Regions from separate parts of the Aeromonas genomosp. paramedia genome, predicted to be linked through region 2. Evidence: riboswitches for the same ligand, from Rfam matches in the RefSeq annotation. Region 2 holds a riboswitch; the other holds the start of a gene.
The links. Region 2 has a riboswitch for cyclic di-GMP ahead of lafK (lateral flagellar response regulator transcription factor LafK). Riboswitches for the same ligand answer to the same signal wherever they lie in the genome.
Positions count from the first base shown of each region.

Region 1 (5,206 bases), on a different contig from region 2:
GATCCTGTGATGGTAGAGGGCGGCGGCCACGTGCAGCAGGACCAGCGCAGCCAGCGCCAGGCAGCCGAGGCGATGGACGCCAAAGAAGAAGGCGTTGATCTCCGGTGAGCCGATCGGGTTGGCGACCGGGTAGAGCCAGAACAGGGAGTAGCCCTGCTCCAGCATCAGGAAGCCGCTCAGCAGCACCACAAACATCAGGCCGTAGAGCAGGGCGTGCGCCAGCCTGGCGGCGGGATGGTGAGGCTGGGTCTGATCTTCGGGCAGGCGCGCGCGCCAGTGCCGCCAGCCCCAGCGCAGCAGGAAGAGCGGGGTGATCAGGGTCGCCATCGACATGTTCAACACCGACAGAAACTGAAACAGCCTGGGGTGGCTGTCGATCACCAGGTGCATCAGGTAGCCCGCCAGGGTGGCGTAGAGGATGACGGCGGCCATCAGCCAGTGCAGCAGGCGGCTCAGGGGGTCATAGTAGTCTTTCGTCATGGGATTTTTCCGACTGGGGCCCAGGGTGCAGAGAGGCACCGGGAGCCCGGATGACAGGCACAAAAAAGAGGCCGCTCGGGCCTCTTCTGCTTGCGGGGGATCAGTTCACCAGGGTCCAGGCATCCTGCCAGTTGGTGCCCACGCCGGGCTCATACTGGGTCGCCGTGCTGGTCCAGATGGTGCACCAGCCACTGTAGGGGTAGGGCTTGCACTGGTAGATCTTGCCATCTTTCGGCTGCAGCACCTTGGTGCCTGCTGCATAGGATTTGAGTCCCTCCGGGAAGCTGTACTGGTAGTCACCGCCGCTGGCGGGATCCTTGAACATCAGGTCCAGGGTCTGCTGCAGGGGGGCACCGCCCGCCTTCGGCTTGCCCTCGATCACCAGCTGGTGGTGGCCGGCGCTCAGACCGCCGACCGCCATGGTGAAGCTCTGGCTGCTGTCCTTGATGTCGGCGCCGGTCTGGCCCTTGGCGGCGCCGCCATGGTCATACAGGGTGTTGGTGACCGCGAGATCCCCCTCGGCCGTGACGGTGAAGTTGAGGGTGACCTTGCCGTTGTCGAGCAGGTATTCGCTCTCCAGCCCGCTCACGCTGATGCTGTTGCCCACCGGGGGTTGCTGCTGCTCGAGCTGGACCTCGACCCGCTGCAGGTTGCTGCCCGCCTTCAGGTAGACGGGGTTCTGGCCGTAGACCGGGTTGAACTGGCCATCGGTGCCCTGCTGGCCTGCGCGGATCTGGCTCTGCTCGGCGTTGATCCTGGCGGCCAGATCGTGGGCCCAGTTGTTCTTCTGACCCTGCTCGGCGGAGCCTATGGTCAGCACTGTCTGCAGATCGGTGCGCTCGCCGTTGGCGTCGAATACCCGGGTCCTGGCCTTGTCGCCGACCACCAGATCGGTGGAGGGGTAGATGGTCCCGCCCTGGCTCCAGGTCAGCGGCGGCTGGGTGCCACCATCGAACTGGGCGTCGATGAGGTTGTAGAAGCTGTTGGCGGTATCGCCCACCTCCCAGACCCCGAGGATGACCTGGTAGCCGGTGCGCGCCGGCAGGGTGCACTGATGGGTGACCTGCTTGGGTGGTTGCACCATGCCCCCGTCGATGACGCAGAACGGATTGAGATCGAAGGAGTCCCTGGTCAGGGGCTGGTTCGGGTTCCACTCCTGCTTGGTGAGGTAGTAGCGCCAGTTGCGGGTCACGTGGTTGGCGGTGAAGGTCCAGCCGATGGCGAAGGGACCGGCCTGCACCTGGCGCTTGGTCCAGCGATCGCTAGTCTGGGCATTGAGCTCACCGAATTGCGGATGCCCGGCCGAGGCGATCTGGCCGTCGGCGGGGCCGCCATCGGGGAAGCCGGACGGCGCCTCCAGGCTCTGGGGCTCCCATTGAATGGCGCCACACTGGCTGTTGCCGCCGGTCTTGCACAGATAGTTGCGCCCTTCCGGCTGGCTGATGTAACCGTGGGCGAGCACGCCGCCGCTGGCCAGCAGCGCCAGCGCCGCGGCCACATGATTGAGTTGGATTTTTGCTGCCATACATTCCTCTGTTCGGTGATGTGGGCAGTCAAGTTGGCAGGGGAATTCCCCGTGACACACCTGGGTGTGGCAACCCCGCTATCCTGGACGACATGTCTTTAGACCGGAGGCTTTGCGTCCTGGCCTTTCAACCAGTTTGCCAAATGACTACATAAAGGGTCAGGGTGCCGCCCTTGAGGACGGCGCCACCATGATGGCTTCTTTTGATTAAATTATTAAGTGTAAATCTTTACAGCTTGACCTCATCGGAGTAGAGCAATCACTTAACACTCTGTTTTTAAAATTATATTTAATTCATCAAGTTGGGTTTTGCTTCGCCAGCTCTGTCAAAAGATGCAAAATCGCGACATTTTTCATCAATGAAAAAATCCCCTGCCGGCGAGGCCGGCAGGGGATGGGACTGTGTCAGACGGTCAGTGGTGCGGGTACTGGTCTGGGCGGCGGGAGGGCGCGGGGCGCGGGGCCTGACCGGGTGCCAGATCCCGGGGGAGGCCATTGCCGAGCCTGAACACCGCCAGCCGCTCGTCCAGGCTGCGCGACAGTCCGGCCAGCAGCTCGCTCTCCTGGGCCAGCTGGGAGGCGGCCTGGGACATCTCGAGCGCCGAGTCGTTGATGCCGCTGACGTTGCGGTTCATGTCTTCCGCCACCATGCTCTGCTGCTCCGCCGCCGTGGCTATCTGGGTCGCCATGTCGCTCACGTGCTGGATGTGGTTGACGATGAGGGAGAGATCCTGCCTCGCCTTCTCGGACTGGCCGACGCTGCTCTCCGCCAGCTTGCGGCTGGCATCCATGGCGCTGGCGGCGGTCACCGCCCGCTGCTGCAACTGGGTGATGGTGCTTTGGATCTCCTCGGTGGAGTGGCGGGTGCGGCTGGCCAGCTGGCGCACCTCGTCGGCCACCACGGCGAAGCCGCGACCCTGCTCGCCGGCCCGGGCCGCCTCTATGGCGGCGTTGAGGGCCAGCAGATTGGTCTGATCCGAGATGGCGCTGATGACGGCGGTCACCTCCCCTATCTGCATCACCCCCTCCTTGAGTCGATTGACCTGATGGGTAGCCTGCTCCACCTCGGTGGCGAGCGCCTGGATGCCGTGCACGCTGGCGTGGACGTCTTCGTTGCCGAGCCCGGCCTCGCTGGTGGCGTCCCGGGTGTCGCGGGCGGTGTTCTCGGCGTGGCCCGCCACATCCGAGATGGTGGCGCTCATCTCGTTCATGGCGGTGGCGAGCTGGGCCAGCTGATCCCGCTGGCTGTTGACCGCCTGGTTGGTCTGCTCGGCGGAGGCGGCGATGCGCAGGGCGGCATCCGCCACGTTGCGGGCACCCTGGCTGGCTTCCAGCAGGGCGCGGCGAATGGCGTCTAGCCCCTGATTGGTGCTGGTGGCGACGGCCCCCAGCTCATCCTTGCCATGCACCGGGATGCTCACCACCAGATCCCCGGCAGCCACCTGGGCCATGGCCCCCTTGATCTCGGCGAGCGGCCTGACGATGGAGCGGCTGATGGCCACCCCAAGCCACCCCATCAGCAGGATCACCAGCAGGGTGGCCCCTCCCATCAGCTCATACTGGGACCAGATGGTGGCCTCTATGTCCTGCAGCAGCACGCCCGAGCCCAGGATCCAGCCCCAGGGCTGGTAGCCGGCCACCAGGGACATCTTCTGGGCCGCCTCACCGGAGGGGGAGAGCCACTGGTACTCCAGGCGGCCCTGATGGCCGCCCTTGCCGAGATCCACCATGCGCTGCCAGTGGGATTCGGCGGGCGTCCCGCCCATCTGCTGGCCGACCAGCTCGGGCTTGGCAGGGTGCACCACCACCCGGCGATCCTCGTCCAGCACGAACAGATAGTTGTCCCCATCGAAGCGCATGCTGTCGAGCATGGCCTTGGCTTGCGCCTGGGCCTCTGGGGCGGGCAGGGTGGCGGCCAGGGTATGGATCCGGCTCATGGCGAGATCCAGCACCGCCTGCAATCTGGCTTCCCGCTCACTCATCAGGTTGCGATGCAGGGCACTGGCGGAGATGAGCAGCAGTGCGATGAAGCCGACCAGCGCCACCGAGAGCAGCAGCATCAGTTTGCGACTCACGGCGATATCACCGAGCTTGAACATAGTCTTTTCCTTCTTTCCCGTGCGGATCTGGTGAGGGCCAGTCAGCTGGCTGGCCTTGATTGTTTTGTGTTTAACATTTATTTAACTTTCAAGAGGTTGTGATGGTTGATTGCCAATTGAGTGTGTTGGCAACCAGTATAGCCAGCAGACAGAAACCCTCGCTTTTGGTAGCGTGGTCTGGCGCATCCCGGCGCACCATTTGCCGACTCTATTTGCAGGAAGTGTGAATGAGTTGGCATTTCACCAAAAAGGAGTGGGTGCCCCCGTGGCCGCCCCATAACAAGAGGGAATTTATGAGTTCCATTGCCAGGAATTACTTGAATCAGCTCAACGCCGACTACCTGCGAGTACACAGGCGCAAGGAGGATCTCTTCTGGTCCACCTACATGGGCATCAGCGACGATCAGGCCGGCTTCACCGCCGCCGAGCAGGCCTACAAGGCGTTCTGCGCCGATCCTGCTCGTCTGCCGGTGCTGCGGGAGATGCTTGCCCAGGCCGAGGAAGAAGAGCTCAAGCGCGGTCTGGGAGGCTGGATAGCCTTCTTCGAATGCAACGTCATCGAAGATCCGGCCGCCGCCGCCCTGATGGACGAGCTGGTGGCCGCCGAGGCGGATCTGTTCGCCCGCCGCAAGGGGCTCAAGCTCACCCTGCTGGACGAGCAGGGCCAACAAGTGGCCGGCAGCCTGCCCGCCGCCAGCACGGCGCTGGCCGCAAGTAGCGACGAGCAGGTGCGCCAGAGTGCGCTCGCCATGTTCCACACCCTGGAGCAGTGGGTGGTCGGCAACGGTTTTCTCGAGGTGGTGGCCCTGCGCAACCGCTTCGCCCGGGCCATGGGCTATCGGGACTACTTCGACTACAAGGTGCACAAGAACGAGCAGATGAGCCCGGAGCAGCTGTTCGCCGTGCTCGACGACTTCATCGCCCGCACCGAGCAGCGGGTGCACCAGAGCCTGGCGGAGCTGAAAGCCGCCAAGGGGGAGGCCGCGCTGCTGCCCCACAACCTGCGCTACAGCGTGAGCGGCGACGTGACCCGCCAGCTCGACCCCTATGTTCCCTTCTCCCGGGCGCTGAAGGATTGGGTCCAGAGCTTCCGCCGCCTCGG
Region 1 is NZ_JAAROG010000031.1:139,815-145,020, reverse strand. It holds gene HB860_RS21290 (cytochrome b) at 1-480, opposite strand, end outside; gene gbpA (N-acetylglucosamine-binding protein GbpA) at 581-2,005, opposite strand; cyclic di-GMP riboswitch class I at 2,071-2,156, opposite strand; gene HB860_RS21280 (methyl-accepting chemotaxis protein) at 2,419-4,104, opposite strand; gene HB860_RS21275 (M3 family metallopeptidase) at 4,398-5,206, shown strand, end outside.
Region 1: linked by a shared signal. The riboswitch ahead of gbpA (N-acetylglucosamine-binding protein GbpA) and the one ahead of lafK (lateral flagellar response regulator transcription factor LafK) in region 2 are both predicted to bind cyclic di-GMP.

Region 2 (5,206 bases):
GATGCACCCGGGCACTGCGCACCGCATCCAGCGAGATGATGGTTCTGGCCAGCTCCCCTTCCAGGGCATGGCGGTAGCGCGCCCCTTCCATGAACTCGCTGGTGCCAAGACCGGTGACTGTGTCCAGCCCCTCGAGGCCGGCCGGCATGGCCGCCCTGACCCCGCGCGCCGCCAGCGCCATGCGCACGTGGGCGAGCTGGCTCTCCGGCACCAGGATCTGGCCCGAGCTTTTTTCCAGCCGGAAAGGCACCTGCTCCTTCTCCAGCATCTCCATGATGTTGGCGGTGTCGTAGAGCTCCTGCTTGCCGTAGAGGGGCACATAGTTCTTGCTGGAGGTCCAGAGGATCACCACTATGGTGCCCGCCACTATGGCGGCAAGCAGCGCTATGGTCAGGATGGATTTGTTGTCCCGGGACAGGGTGCGCCAGTTGCGCATCCCTTCCTGTACCCGGGCGATCAGGGAGCCCGACGCCCCCGGCGAGGATGATACCAATTCAGTCATGACCTACCCTCAGAGCGGCATGCGCATGATGTCATCGAAGCCTGTCATCAGTTTGTTGCGCACCTGCATCAGGGCGGAAAAACTGAGACCTGCCTTCTGGCTGGCCACCATGGCCCCCACCAGATCGTCGCTCTGACCCGCGTCGACGGCGGTCATCAGTCTGGACGCGACATTCTGCTGTTCGTTGACCCGGCCGACGACGTCACGCATGGCGTCGCTGAACGAGACAGCCGAGGCGTCGTTAGGCTCGATGGAAGGGGTGTGACTGGCGACGCGCTGCATTTCCTGCATCTGCTGCAGGAGCGTCACCTGTGATGACATGATCTCAATCTTCACTCGGTTATCCCTTAGTTTTGAATCTGCTGCTCGACATCGATGCCCTGCTCGCGCATGGCAGCCAGCTTGTATCTAAGTGCCCGGGTCGTCATCCCAAGGGCTTCGGCCGTACGAGTCCGGTGACCACGAAAACGGCGCAACGTCTCCAGGACGAATTGAAATTCGGCATGCCGTTTGGTCTCGCTGAGCCCCTCCGGGGCCGCAAGCGTCTGCGGTAACAGGTTGTCGGCTTCGACGGCATAATGGGGCAGCATCAAATCGACCGCCTGAATATGCAATCCGCGAGCCATAATTAGTGCCCGCTGGATCACGTTGTCCAGTTCGCGCACATTGCCCGGCCAGTCATAGGAGAGCAGCTGCTTGCAGGCGCTCTCGCTGAGGCGATACCCCTGCTGGGCGGCGTAGCGCTCGATGAAGTACTCCGCCAGCGGCAGTATGTCGTCCGGCCGCTCCCGCAGGGCGGGCCAGCTCATGGGCAGCACATCGAGCCGGTAGAAGAGGTCCTCGCGAAACTCCCCCTGCAACACCAACTCCCTGAGGTCTCTGTTGCTGGCGGCGATGATCCGCACATCCAGCGCAATCACCTGATGGCTGCCCAGCCGCTCGACCTCTTTCTCCTGCAGCACCCGCAGCAGCTTGGCCTGCAATGCCAGCGGCAGTTCGGAGATCTCGTCGAGCAACAGGGTGCCCCCCTGGGCCAGCTCGAACTTGCCCTGCTGGCTGGCGGTCGCGCCGGTAAAGGCCCCCTTGCTGTGTCCGAACAGGATGGATTCGAGCATGGCTTCGGGGATGGCAGCACAGTTGATGGCCACGAAGGGCTTGCCCGCCCGGCTGGACATCTCGTGGATGTAGCGGGCCAGCCGCTCCTTGCCCGTCCCCGACTCGCCGCCGATGAGGATGGTGGCCGAGGTCTTGGCAGCCCGCCTGGCGAGCTGCAAGACCTGCAGGCTCAGGGGCGAGGTGGCGATCAGGTTGGGAATGGCCTGACGCAGGCGCAGGGCTCCCCTCACCACATCGAGGATCTGGCGCTGGCTGAAAGGCTTGATGATGTAGTCGATGGCGCCGGCCCGCATGGCCTCCGCCGCCAGATAGGCCTGGTGCTCATTGACCAGGATGACGCAGTCGGTACCCGCCAGCTCCTGCACCATTGAGGGTCCGGCCTCGGTCATGACCGCCATGTCGAGCAGCACGAGATCCGCTGAATGGTGAGAGAGAAATTGTTTGGCCAGCGGGACAGAATTCAGGCAAGAAACGCGATAGCCTGCCTTCAACAATATTCCCTCAACATCGTCTCCATTTGATAACGAAGAGGAAACTAATAATAAATGAGCATGAGATTCAATACCGACGGGTATTGAATTTTCCTTGATAGATAAATCAGAAAACATATTAACCCGAACCTGTGATTGCACATGAATCAATCAACAGAACTGACGCTCAAAAAATAAAAACGCACCAGGACGGGGCAGCACTTCTTATTGAGCACTTACCCTATATCGGTATGAAAACAAGGCTGGAATCATGGCCTTGGTAACCCCGCTATCATTAGCATCAATGCTGTTAGACCGGAGGCTTTGCGTCCTGACTTTTCAGTTCAGTTTGCCTTTATCATGCGACGACCCGTATTAGGATGGCATGGCTTGGTTGTCCTTAAGCCATGTGACACATCTGACTGTTTCTATTTTATTTTTTCACTGTCAGTCTGTGTCGCGTCAAAAGCCGTCACATCATAACGGCTTTATATGACAATTCAAGCAGATGTGCGGAATAGTCTCTTCCTGCCGGCATATGGGCGTGGCAATTCCACTTCAGCCCAGGGTGCCAATTACCTCGACCCGCAAATCTTCCGGGATCTCGTTATAAGAGAGCACTTTGAGACCCTTTGAAAAGGATCGGGCATAGCGGGCGATCAACGGCCTGAGCTGGGGCATGACCACCAGCACGGGCGCATACCCCTGCTGCTGCAACTGCTCCTTCACCAGCGGCATGTTCTGCTGCAACTGCGCCAGCAATTGCGGGTCGACCGGGAAGCTGTCCAGCTGGATTTTTCCCTGCTGCTGGGACTGGTTCATTGCCGTCAGCAGAGTCTGCTCCAGCCGATCATCCAGGGTGAAGGCCGCCAGTATGTCGCGGGATCCGATCGCCTGCCTGACGATCTGGCGCTTTAGGGCGCAGCGCACGTCCGAGGCCAGCAGCACAGGGTCCTTGGTCAGCTCGCTCGCATCCAGCAAGGTGGTGGCTATGGTGCGGATATCGGTGAGGCTGATCTGCTCCTTGAGCAACTGACGGAAGACCCGCAGTTGCTGCATCTGGGTCAGGGCCAGATTGAGCTCTTCCGCCAGGCGGGGCGACTGGGTGGCCAGATACTGGCCCAGCTTGCCCACCTCGTCATGGCCGAAGAGCCCATCGAGCTGCTCCCTGAGCAGCTTGCTGGCATGGGTGGCGATGACGGTGGCGGAGTCCACCACGGAGTAACCCAGGTTGAGCGCCTTGGCCTTGTTGTCCGGCGAGATCCAGACCGCGTTCATGCCATAGGCCGGATCCTGGGTCAGCTCGCCGTCCAGGGCCCCATAGGTCTCCCCGCTGCTGATGGCCATCAGCCGCTGGCAATCCACATTCCCCGTGGCCAGGGCGATGCCCGACAGCTTGATGCGATACTGGTCCGGTTGCAGTTGCAGGTTGTCCCGTACCCGGATCTCGGGCAGCAGGAAGCCATACTGCTCGGACAGGGTCTTGCGAATGCCGCGCACCCGGGCGAGCAGCTCGGCCCCCTTGTTTGCCTCGGCCAGCGGCACCAGCCGATAGCCCAGCTCGATGGCGACTGCATCCACCGGCGGCAGATCCTGCCAGTCCAGCCCCTGCGGCTCCGGCTGCACCATCTGCCTCGTCAGCTCCTCGGCCGCATCCAGGGCAGGGTCCTTTGCCCGGCGCTGGCTGACGCTCCAGCCGGTCCAGGCCAGCACGGCGGCAAAGCTGAGGAAGGCCAGCATGGGCATGCCGGGCACCAGGCCCAGGATCAGCATGATGGTCGCCGCCGTATAGATGACCCGGGGGGAAGCCAGGATCTGCTGGCCGACCTGATCCGACATCTCTCCCTCGTCACTCACGCGAGTGACTATGATGGCCGCCGCGGTGGACATCAGCAGTGAGGGGATCTGGGCGACCAGACCATCACCTATGGTAAGCAGGGCATAGATGCGGAAGGCATCGGAAACCGGCAGCGAGTGCTGGAAGATACCTATGGCGAGACCACCCACCAGGTTGATGATCAGCACCAGCAGGCCGGCGATGGCATCGCCACGGACAAACTTGGAGGCCCCATCCATGGCGCCGTAGAAGTCCGCTTCCCTGGCGATCTCTTCCCGCCTTGCACGGGCCTGGTGCTGATCCAGGGTCCCGGCGTTGAGATCGGCATCTATGGCCATCTGCTTGCCCGGCATGGCATCCAGGGTGAAGCGGGCGGAGACTTCGGAGATCCGCTCCCCCCCCTTGGTGATCACCACGAAGTTGATGATCATCAGGATCACGAACACCACCAGACCCACCACGTAGTTGCCACCGATCACCACTTCCCCGAAGGCCTGGATGACCTTGCCGGCGGCCTCGTTGCCCTCATGACCATGGAGCAGCACCACCCGGGTGGAGGCGACGTTGAGGGACAACCGCATCAGGGTGGCCACCAGCAGCACGGTCGGGAACACGGAGAAATCGAGGGGGCGGCGGGCCGAGACAGAGACCAGCAGCACCAGCACCGCCAGCACTATGTTGAAGGTGAACAGGGCATCCAGCAGCCAACCGGGCAGAGGCAGTATCATCATCGCCAGGATGGCCAGCAGCATCATGGGGATAGCTGTATAGGATTGGGTCAATACACGCCAGTTCACAACTTACCTCTCAGGTTGACGTAACTCGGGCGGCACATGCAGAGGGGCAAGGGGATTGGGTTTTCTGCCCTTGCCTGCCTCATAGGCCCGTAACTGCAATACGTGGTTCAATACATAGGCGACCGCTGTGTAGAGGCCTGCCGGCACTTCCTGATCCACCCGGGTGGAGTAGTAGATGGCCCGGGTCAGCTCCGGCAGGCTCATCACCATCTTGTCGTGCTGCCTGGCGACATCGCGGATCCGCTCCGCCATGCCGTCTATGCCCTTGGCAATCACATAGGGGGCGTTGGCCCGCGCGGGATCATACTTGATGGCGACCGCGTAATGGGTCGGGTTCACTATGATCACGTCTGCCTGGGGCACCCGCTGTTCGATGCGCGCCCTGGCCAGCATGCCCTGCACCTGGCGGATCCTGGCCTTGATCTCGGGGCGCCCCTCGCTGTTCTTGTGCTCGTCCTTGACCTCCTGCTTGGTCATCTTCAAC
Region 2 is NZ_JAAROG010000001.1:44,004-49,209, reverse strand. It holds gene fliFL (lateral flagellar M-ring protein FliFL) at 1-493, opposite strand, end outside; gene lfiE (lateral flagellar hook-basal body complex protein LfiE) at 512-838, opposite strand; gene lafK (lateral flagellar response regulator transcription factor LafK) at 850-2,112, opposite strand; cyclic di-GMP riboswitch class I at 2,365-2,452, opposite strand; gene lfhA (lateral flagellar biosynthesis protein LfhA) at 2,647-4,722, opposite strand; gene flhB (flagellar biosynthesis protein FlhB) at 4,726-5,206, opposite strand, start outside.